2 regions of the Microbacterium sp. PRF11 genome follow, and region 2 is predicted to be linked to the other one. Evidence: predicted binding sites of a transcription regulator. Region 2 holds the regulator's gene; the other holds the start of a gene.
The links. Region 2 encodes HrcA, which represses chaperone genes, less so after heat shock. Its sites were predicted from a motif close to TTNGCACTCGNNNNNNNCGAGTGCNAA; they were not measured.

Region 1: groES (co-chaperone GroES) is a predicted target of HrcA. The motif match lies at 2,104-2,130, and genes of this name have one in related genera.

What each region holds. Positions count from the first base shown of each region.
Region 1 is NZ_JAUZUP010000001.1:671,773-675,691, reverse strand. It holds gene Q9R20_RS03165 (Hsp70 family protein) at 1-1,813, opposite strand, end outside; gene groES (co-chaperone GroES) at 2,210-2,506, shown strand; gene rarD (EamA family transporter RarD) at 2,644-3,585, shown strand; gene Q9R20_RS03150 (ABC transporter substrate-binding protein) at 3,749-3,919, shown strand, end outside.
Region 2 is NZ_JAUZUP010000004.1:409,757-413,675, forward strand. It holds gene hemW (radical SAM family heme chaperone HemW) at 1-942, shown strand, start outside; gene hrcA (heat-inducible transcriptional repressor HrcA) at 1,101-2,141, shown strand; gene dnaJ (molecular chaperone DnaJ) at 2,192-3,316, shown strand; gene Q9R20_RS13455 (16S rRNA (uracil(1498)-N(3))-methyltransferase) at 3,319-3,919, shown strand, end outside.

The DNA.
Region 1 (3,919 bases), on a different contig from region 2:
GCTCCTGCGTCACCGGGGGAGTGGTCTCCTCGGGCGGCGTGGTGGTGCCGGTGTCCGACGGCGACGGCGCGGGCGACGTCGGGTCGGTCGTGGGCGGGTTGGTCGACGTGCTGGGCTCGGAGCTCGCGGGCGACGAGCTCGAGGGCTGCTGCGCGGGGGAGGAGGCGGAGTTTCCGCCGGATCCGGAGTTGCCGCCGCCGCCGCCGTTGCCCTGCTGCTGCGGGGCAGCAGCAGCGGCGGACGGGCTGCGCTCCTCGGCCGCGCGCGGGGTCAAGCGCTGCGGCGACCGCTGGCGCGTTTCGCTCTTGTTCGTCGCACGCTGCTGCTCGGGCGCCGCTTTCTGCTCGGGCGCGGCGGGCTGCGCCTCGGCGGCAGGCTGCACGTCGGGGGCGGCGATGCTCGGCGGCGGAGCCGTCGGCAGGTCGATCGGGTCGAAGAGCAGCACCTCCGCATCGGCGGCGAGGGGCTGCGAGGTGATCCCGGCGCTGGTGCGGGCGAGGAGACCCACACCGAGCGCCGGGACGCTCACGACGCCGACGCCGACGGCGAGCGCCGTCACCCCCGCCGCGACGTACGCGGTCGCGGGGACGCGGCGAAACCAGGGGGCGCGCTTCTCGGCGCGGGTGGCGGTGAAGCCGAGGTCGCCGAGGGCGGCGTCGTCATCGTCGTCGTCCTGCACCTCGTCGTCGTCGACCGCGTGCAGGCCGACCAGAGGTGCGGCGACGGCGGCGAGGGCGACGGTGCGGGCGGCGCCGAGGGCGATGATCGCCTTGGGGTCGGCATCGACGGCGATGGGGCGATCGAAACGCTCCGACAGCAGCTGCGCGACCCGGGGGATGCGCGAGGTGCCGCCGGTGAGGAGGATCGCGTCGAGGTCCGCGGCGGCGAGGCCCGACTGCTCGAGCGCCATCTCGAGCACCTCGACGGTGCGCTCGATCTCGGGCTCGATCATGTCCTCGAACTCGGCCCGGGTCAGACGCACGGCTCCGTGGCCGTCGCCGATCAGCACCGGCACGACGGCCTCGCCGTCGAACGACAGCGACTCCTTCGCTTCGACGCATTCGCGGCGCAGCGATGCGAGCGCCATGCGCACGCCCGGGTCGGTGGCGACGCCCGCCATCGCGGATGCCGGGATGCCGGCGGCGCGCACCGTGTGACGCAGGACGATGTCGTCGAAGTCGGCGCCGCCCAGGTCGGGGATGCCGACGGGGCTGCCGACGAAGTCGACGTGACCGTCGCGGGTCTTGCGCAGGATGACGGTGTCGAACGTGCCGCCGCCGAAGTCGTAGACGGCGAGGGCGCGGTCGGTGTCGAGGGGATGCGTCGACTCGTAGTGGCGGGCAGCGGCCTCGGGCTCGGTGATGACCTGCACGTCGTTCCAGCCGAGGCGCCCGATGGCATCCTGCACCAGTCGCGTGCGGTATTCGCCCCAGGTGACCGGCACGGAGACCGCGATGCAGGCGGGGTGCTGGCCCTCGCGCTCGACGGCGGTTCCGATCACCCAGCCGACGACGAGGGCGTAGAGGTCTTGAGGGGAGAAGCGGCGGTCGGCGGCCACGATGGGCACGTCGTCGCCGATACGACGCTTGAACTCGCGCACCAGCCGTTCGGGCTGAGCGGTTCCCCGGCGCTCCGCGGCATCTCCGAAGAGCAGTCCGCTGTCGGATACGAAGACGGTGGTCGGTGTGCTGTCGGCGTTGCGCCCCAGCGGGAGCGGTGCGGCCACCAGCGTCCCGTCCGGTGCGGAACGCGCGGTCGCCGCCGCCGTCCTGCTCGTTCCCACGTCGATCGCCAGAAAGTACGGCGTTGCCATGTATTTCGACCCCCCGAAGAAACACAGGAACGCCGAACGTCCCCGAATCCCCCGATTCTCGGACTCGACAACGAGTCCTAGTGCTTCATCGCCCGATACCCCCTGTATGCGGACGACGCTGTTGCGACGAGTGTTGCACACCCCGGAAGCGGATGAAAGAGCGGGTGAAACGTGTTCACGTAGCCATCGAAAGATGCAATACTGCGCGCCCATCCCGCCGCGACGCGAGGCGCTGCGGCAAACGGATGGCCTCGTCGCGAAACGGCCCGTCGAGGTCGGCGCAGCCGCCGCTGGCACTCGCGTTGCATGAGTGCCAGTGCTTCTCTAGACTCGGATTAGCACTCTCCCCGCGTGAGTGCTGAAAAGTCTTCTGTAACGAGAAAGAAGAGGTAGACCGTGTCGGTTTCCATCAAGCCGCTCGAGGACCGCATCGTCATCAAGCAGGTCGAGGCTGAGCAGACCACCGCGAGTGGTCTCGTCATCCCCGACACCGCCAAGGAGAAGCCGCAGGAGGGCGAAGTCGTTGCCGTCGGCCCCGGCCGCATCGACGACAACGGCAACCGTGTCCCCCTCGACGTCGCCGTCGGCGACCGCGTGCTCTACAGCAAGTACGGCGGCACCGAGGTCAAGTTCGGCGCCGACGAGTACCTCGTGCTCTCGGCTCGCGACGTCCTGGCGGTCGTCGTCCGCTGATCGAGCGAGATCCTCTGAAGGCCCCGGATGCCATGGCATCCGGGGCCTTCGTCGTCCCGGCGTGCGCGCGAGGATCGTGGCAGGAAAGACGCGATGGTCGGCGGCCCGGCGGTCGGGCGCAGCCGTAGGCTGGGGCGGTGACCCCCGCTCCTCCCGCTCCGTCCGGTGGGAGCACCCGCGGCGCGCTCTACGCGCTCGGTGCCTACCTGCTGTGGGGCGTCCTGCCGATCTACTTCCTGCAGCTGGCCCCGACCGGTCCGTTCGAGGTCGTCGCGTGGCGCATCATCCTCGCGTTCGTCTTCTGCCTGCTGTTGCTGACGGTTCTGCGGATGTGGCGGCCGTTCCTCGTGATCGTGCGACAGCCGCGCCTCATGGGGCTGACCGCGGTCGCCGGCGTCCTCATCTACGTCAACTGGCAGACGTACCTCTACGGCGCCCTCTCGGAGCACGTCATCGAGACGAGCCTCGGGTACTTCATCAACCCGATCGTCACCGTGCTGCTGGGTGTGATCGTGCTGCGCGAGCGGCTGCGGATCGTGCCGTGGATCGCGATCGGACTCGCCGTCGTCGCGGTCGTCGTGATCGTCATCGGGTACGGCTCATTCCCGTGGATCGCGTTGACGCTCGCGTTCTCGTTCGGCTTCTACGGTCTGGTGAAGAAGCAGATCGGTCCGGCGGTGGATGCCGTCAGCGGCTTGACCCTCGAGTCGCTCTGGCTCCTGCCGGTCGCGGCGATTCAGCTGGTGATCGTCGCCAACCTCACCGGCATCACCCTGGGTGCGGCCGGCGCTGTGCACACCGTGCTTCTCCTGCTCGCCGGGGCCGTCACCGCCGTTCCCCTCCTGCTCTTCGCGTCGGGGGCGCGGCGTGTGCCGCTGACGGTGATCGGACTGCTGCAGTTCGTGGCCCCCATCATCCAGTTCGCGATCGGCGTGTGGGTGCTCGGCGAGCCGATGACGCTCGAGCGGTGGGTCGGGTTCGCGCTGGTCTGGCTCGCCCTCGCGATCCTGAGCGTCGACTCGGTCCTCGCCTCGCGACAACATCGTCGAGCGGTCGTCGATGTGGCCGAACCGGTCTGAACTCTCTTCGTTTCTCGGCCCGGAATTGCCCGGGAAAAGTAACGATTGGGTCGCGTAATCGACCGTTAACACATTGCAACAACACGGCCACAAGGGCGCCACTAGGTTTGTCACAATCCGCGGCGGTCATCTCCGCGGTTCCTACTCACCAAGGAGCACCCATATGAGTGTCCTCTCCCGTTCGCGTTCGGCGAAGATCATCGGCGGCCTCGCCGTGGTCGGCGTCAGCGCGCTCGTCCTGGCCGGTTGTTCCGGCAGCAGCACTCCGTCCGAGACCGGCGACGCTGCCGGTGGCGGCGACTTCCCGATCGACTGCAACGCCGCTGAGCCCGCC
Region 2 (3,919 bases):
GGGGGAGGGACGCCCACGCTCCTGCCGCCCGGAGATCTGGCGCGCATGCTGAATGCGGTGCGTGAGCAGTTCGGGATCGCGGACGGAGCCGAGGTCACCGTCGAGGCGAACCCCGACACCGTTGACGCCACCGTCACCCGAACGCTCGCCGAGGCCGGCGTCACCCGCCTGTCGATCGGCATGCAATCCGCGCGTCCGCACGTGCTCGCGGCCCTCGACCGCACGCACGATCCGCGCAACGTCGCCACGGCGGTGGCGGCGGCGCGCGAGGCGGGTCTCGACGTGTCGGTCGATCTCATCTACGGGGCACCGGGAGAGTCTCTCGACGATTGGCGTGCGTCGCTCGAGACGGCGATCGCCCTGCACCCCGACCACGTCTCGGCGTACGCGCTCATCGTGGAAGACGGCACGAAGCTCGCGCGGCAGATCCGCTCCGGCGCGGTCGCCGAGCCGTCCGACGACCTGCAGGCCGACATGTACGAGCTGGCCGACGAGCTGCTCGGCGCGGCCGGCTACGACTGGTACGAGGTGTCGAACTGGTCGCGGGGGGTCTCGCACCGCTCGCGCCACAACCTGGCGTACTGGCGGGGCACGGACTGGTGGGGCTTCGGTCCCGGCGCCCACAGCCACGTCGCGGGTCTGCGCTGGTGGAACGTGAAGCACCCGGCCGCGTACGCGCAGCGTCTGGTGGCGGGGGAGTCGCCCGCCGCCGCGCGCGAACGTCCGGACGAGACGGCGCGACGCCTCGAATCCGTGCTGCTGCGCAGTCGCATCCGCGAGGGGCTCGCGGTGTCGGAGATCCTCGGCGAGGGGCGCAGGGCCGTGGCATCCCTCATCGCCGACGGGCTCATCGAGGGCGCGGATGCCGTGCGGGGGCGCATCGTGCTGACGTTGCGCGGTCGCCTGCTGGCGGATGCCGTGGTGCGGGCGCTCACGGTCTGACCGCTGTCGTCGGCCCGCGCCGTGGATCCCCGGGCGCCATGACGGCCGCGGAGGCAGTTCAGGCGTGACACCCGTCCGCGTGCCCCCGGCGCAGTATCGGAGCGATCCCGTAGAATTGGCACTCAACTGAGTCGAGTGCCAGGCGGAAGGAGCAGATCATGGTGTCGGAACGCGGACTCCAGGTGCTCCGCGCGATCGTGCAGGACTACGTCGACACGCGCGAGCCGGTCGGGAGCAAGGCCATCGTCGAGCGTCACGCGTTCGGGGTGTCGGCCGCGACGATCCGCAACGACATGGCACTGCTCGAAGACGAAGACCTCATCGTCGCGCCTCACACCTCGTCGGGGCGCGTCCCAACCGACAAGGGCTACCGCGTCTTCGTCGACCACCTGGCCGAACTGCGACCGCTCTCCGGTGCGCAGCGCAGCGCCATCACCTCCTTCCTCGACGAAGCGGGCGACCTCGACGACCTGCTCGCGCGCACGGTGCGCGCGCTCACGCAGCTCACCGGCCAGGTCGCGATCGTGCAGTACCCCTCGTTCGCGCGCGCCAACCTGTCCCACGTCGAGCTCGTCGCCCTCGGCGGTCCGCGGGTGCTCGTGGTCCTCGTCACCGACACCGGCCGCGTCTCGCAGCGCATCGCGCTCGTCGTGGCCGAGCCCACCGAGAACGACATCGCGCACCTGCGCGCGCGGGTCGGTTCCCTTCTCGTCGGACGCCGCGTCGCCGACTGCGTGCAGCAGGTGACCACGACGCTCGCCGACGGCCCCCGCCCCGGCAACACCCTCGACGCCATCGCCGACGCCGTCCTCCGCGTCGTCGGAGAGGAGCTCGAGGAGTTCCGGCAGGACCGTCTGGTCATGGCCGGCGCGGCGACGCTCGCGAAGCGCGAGTCGGACTTCCGCGGCAGCATCTACCCGCTCCTCGAGGCCATCGAAGAGCAGGTGACGCTGCTGCGGCTGATGAGCGAGATGGTCGCCGATGAGCAGGGACTGTCGGCGAGCATCGGTCGCGAGAACGAACCGTTCGGCCTCGTCGAGGCATCCGTCCTGGCGAGCCGGTACGACGGCTCGGCCGGCGGCGCCCGGGTGGGCCTGCTCGGCCCGACCCGCATGGACTACTCCTCCAACCTCGCGGCGGTCCGCGCCGTCGCGCACTATCTGACCCGGATGCTCGAAGACGACGACAGCGCGCGCTGACGAGCTCCCTCCCCGAGAACGACCCCGCGACAGCGGGCAGGAAGGCGATTGTGGCTGACCACTACGAGGTCCTGGGCGTCGAGCGCGACGCCAGCCCCGAAGACATCAAGAAGGCGTACCGCCGCCTTGCGCGTCAACTGCACCCGGATGTCAACCCGGGTGAGGACGCCTCCGAGCGCTTCAAGCTGGTGACCCACGCCTACGACGTGCTGAGCGACCCCGAGCAGCGTCGTCGCTACGACATGGGCGGCGACCAGAGCCCGTTCGGCGGCGGGGGAGCGGGCGGCTTCGGCGGCTTCAGCGACATCTTCGAGACGTTCTTCGGGGGCGCGCAGGGCGGCGGCGGCGGACGCGGGCCCCGGCCCCGCTCACGTCGCGAGCGGGGGCAGGACGCCCTCGTGCGCGTCACTCTGCAGCTCGGTGACGTCGTCTTCGGCACCCACCGCGACCTCGAGGTCGACACCGCCGTGCTGTGCGAGACGTGTCAGGGCGCCTGCACGCAGCCGGGCACCAGCGAGGTCACGTGCGACATCTGCCACGGCTCCGGTCACGTGCAGCGCACGGTCCGCAGCCTTCTCGGCAACGTCGTGACGAGCGCGCCGTGCACGGTGTGCCAGGGGCACGGCACGACCATCCCCTATCCCTGCGGCACCTGCCAGGGCCAGGGTCGCGTGCGCGCCCGCCGCACCGTGTCGGTCGACATCCCCGCCGGCGTCGAGTCGGGTCTGCGCCTGCAGCTGCCCGGATCGGGCGAGGTCGGACCCGCGGGCGGTCCCAACGGCGACCTGTACCTCGAGATCACCGTCGAGGCGCACGACGCCTTCAGCCGCGAGGGTGACGACCTCGTCGCGACCCTCGAGGTCTCGATGCCGGATGCCATCCTGGGTGCCAACACCACGATCGAGTCCCTCGACGGCAGCGTCGACCTCGAGGTGCGCCCGGGCGTGCAGTCCGGAGACGTGCTCACGATCAAGGGCCGCGGGATCACGCCCCTGCGCGGCAGCCAGCGCGGCGACCTGAAGGTCGGCGTTCACGTCGTCACGCCGACGCGGCTCGATCACAAGGAGCGCGCGCTCATCGAGGAGTTCGCCAAGCGCACGAAGGCCCCCAAGCCGCGCCTGGCCGAACATCAGCAGGGCATGTTCAGCAAGTTCCGCGACCGCTTCCGGCACTGATCGTGGCGCTGCACTTCGTCGCCGACGAGGCGGCATCCGCTCGACCCGGCGACGTCGTGACACTGACCGGGGCCGAGGCGCACCACGCCTCGGCTGTCCGACGGGTGCGCGTCGATGAGGCCGTGACGCTCGGCGACGGTCGCGGGGTGTGGCTCTCCGGTGTGGTGACCGACGCCACCCCCAAGCACGTCGACGTCCGGATCACCGAGCGTGACGAGCGCCCCGCGCCCTCGCCGCGTTTCGTGCTGGTGCAGGCTCTCGCCAAGGGGGACCGCGACGAGCTCGCCGTGCAGGCCGCGACCGAGCTGGGCGTCGACGCGATCGTCCCCTGGCAGGCGGCGCGCAGCGTCTCGCGCTGGGATGCCAAGGCCGAGAAGGGGCTCGCGCGCTGGCGCACGATCGTCCGCGAGGCGGCGAAGCAGGCCCACCGTCCGTGGATCCCCGAGGTGGAGGGGGTCGCCCGCACGAGCGACCTCGTGACCCTCGCGGGCAGCGCGCTGGTGCTGGTGCTGGAGCCGTCGGCATCCACTCGTCTCACCGAGGTGGCCGCGGAGGCGTCCGACGGACGCGACGTCGTGCTGATCGTCGGACCCGAGGGCGGGA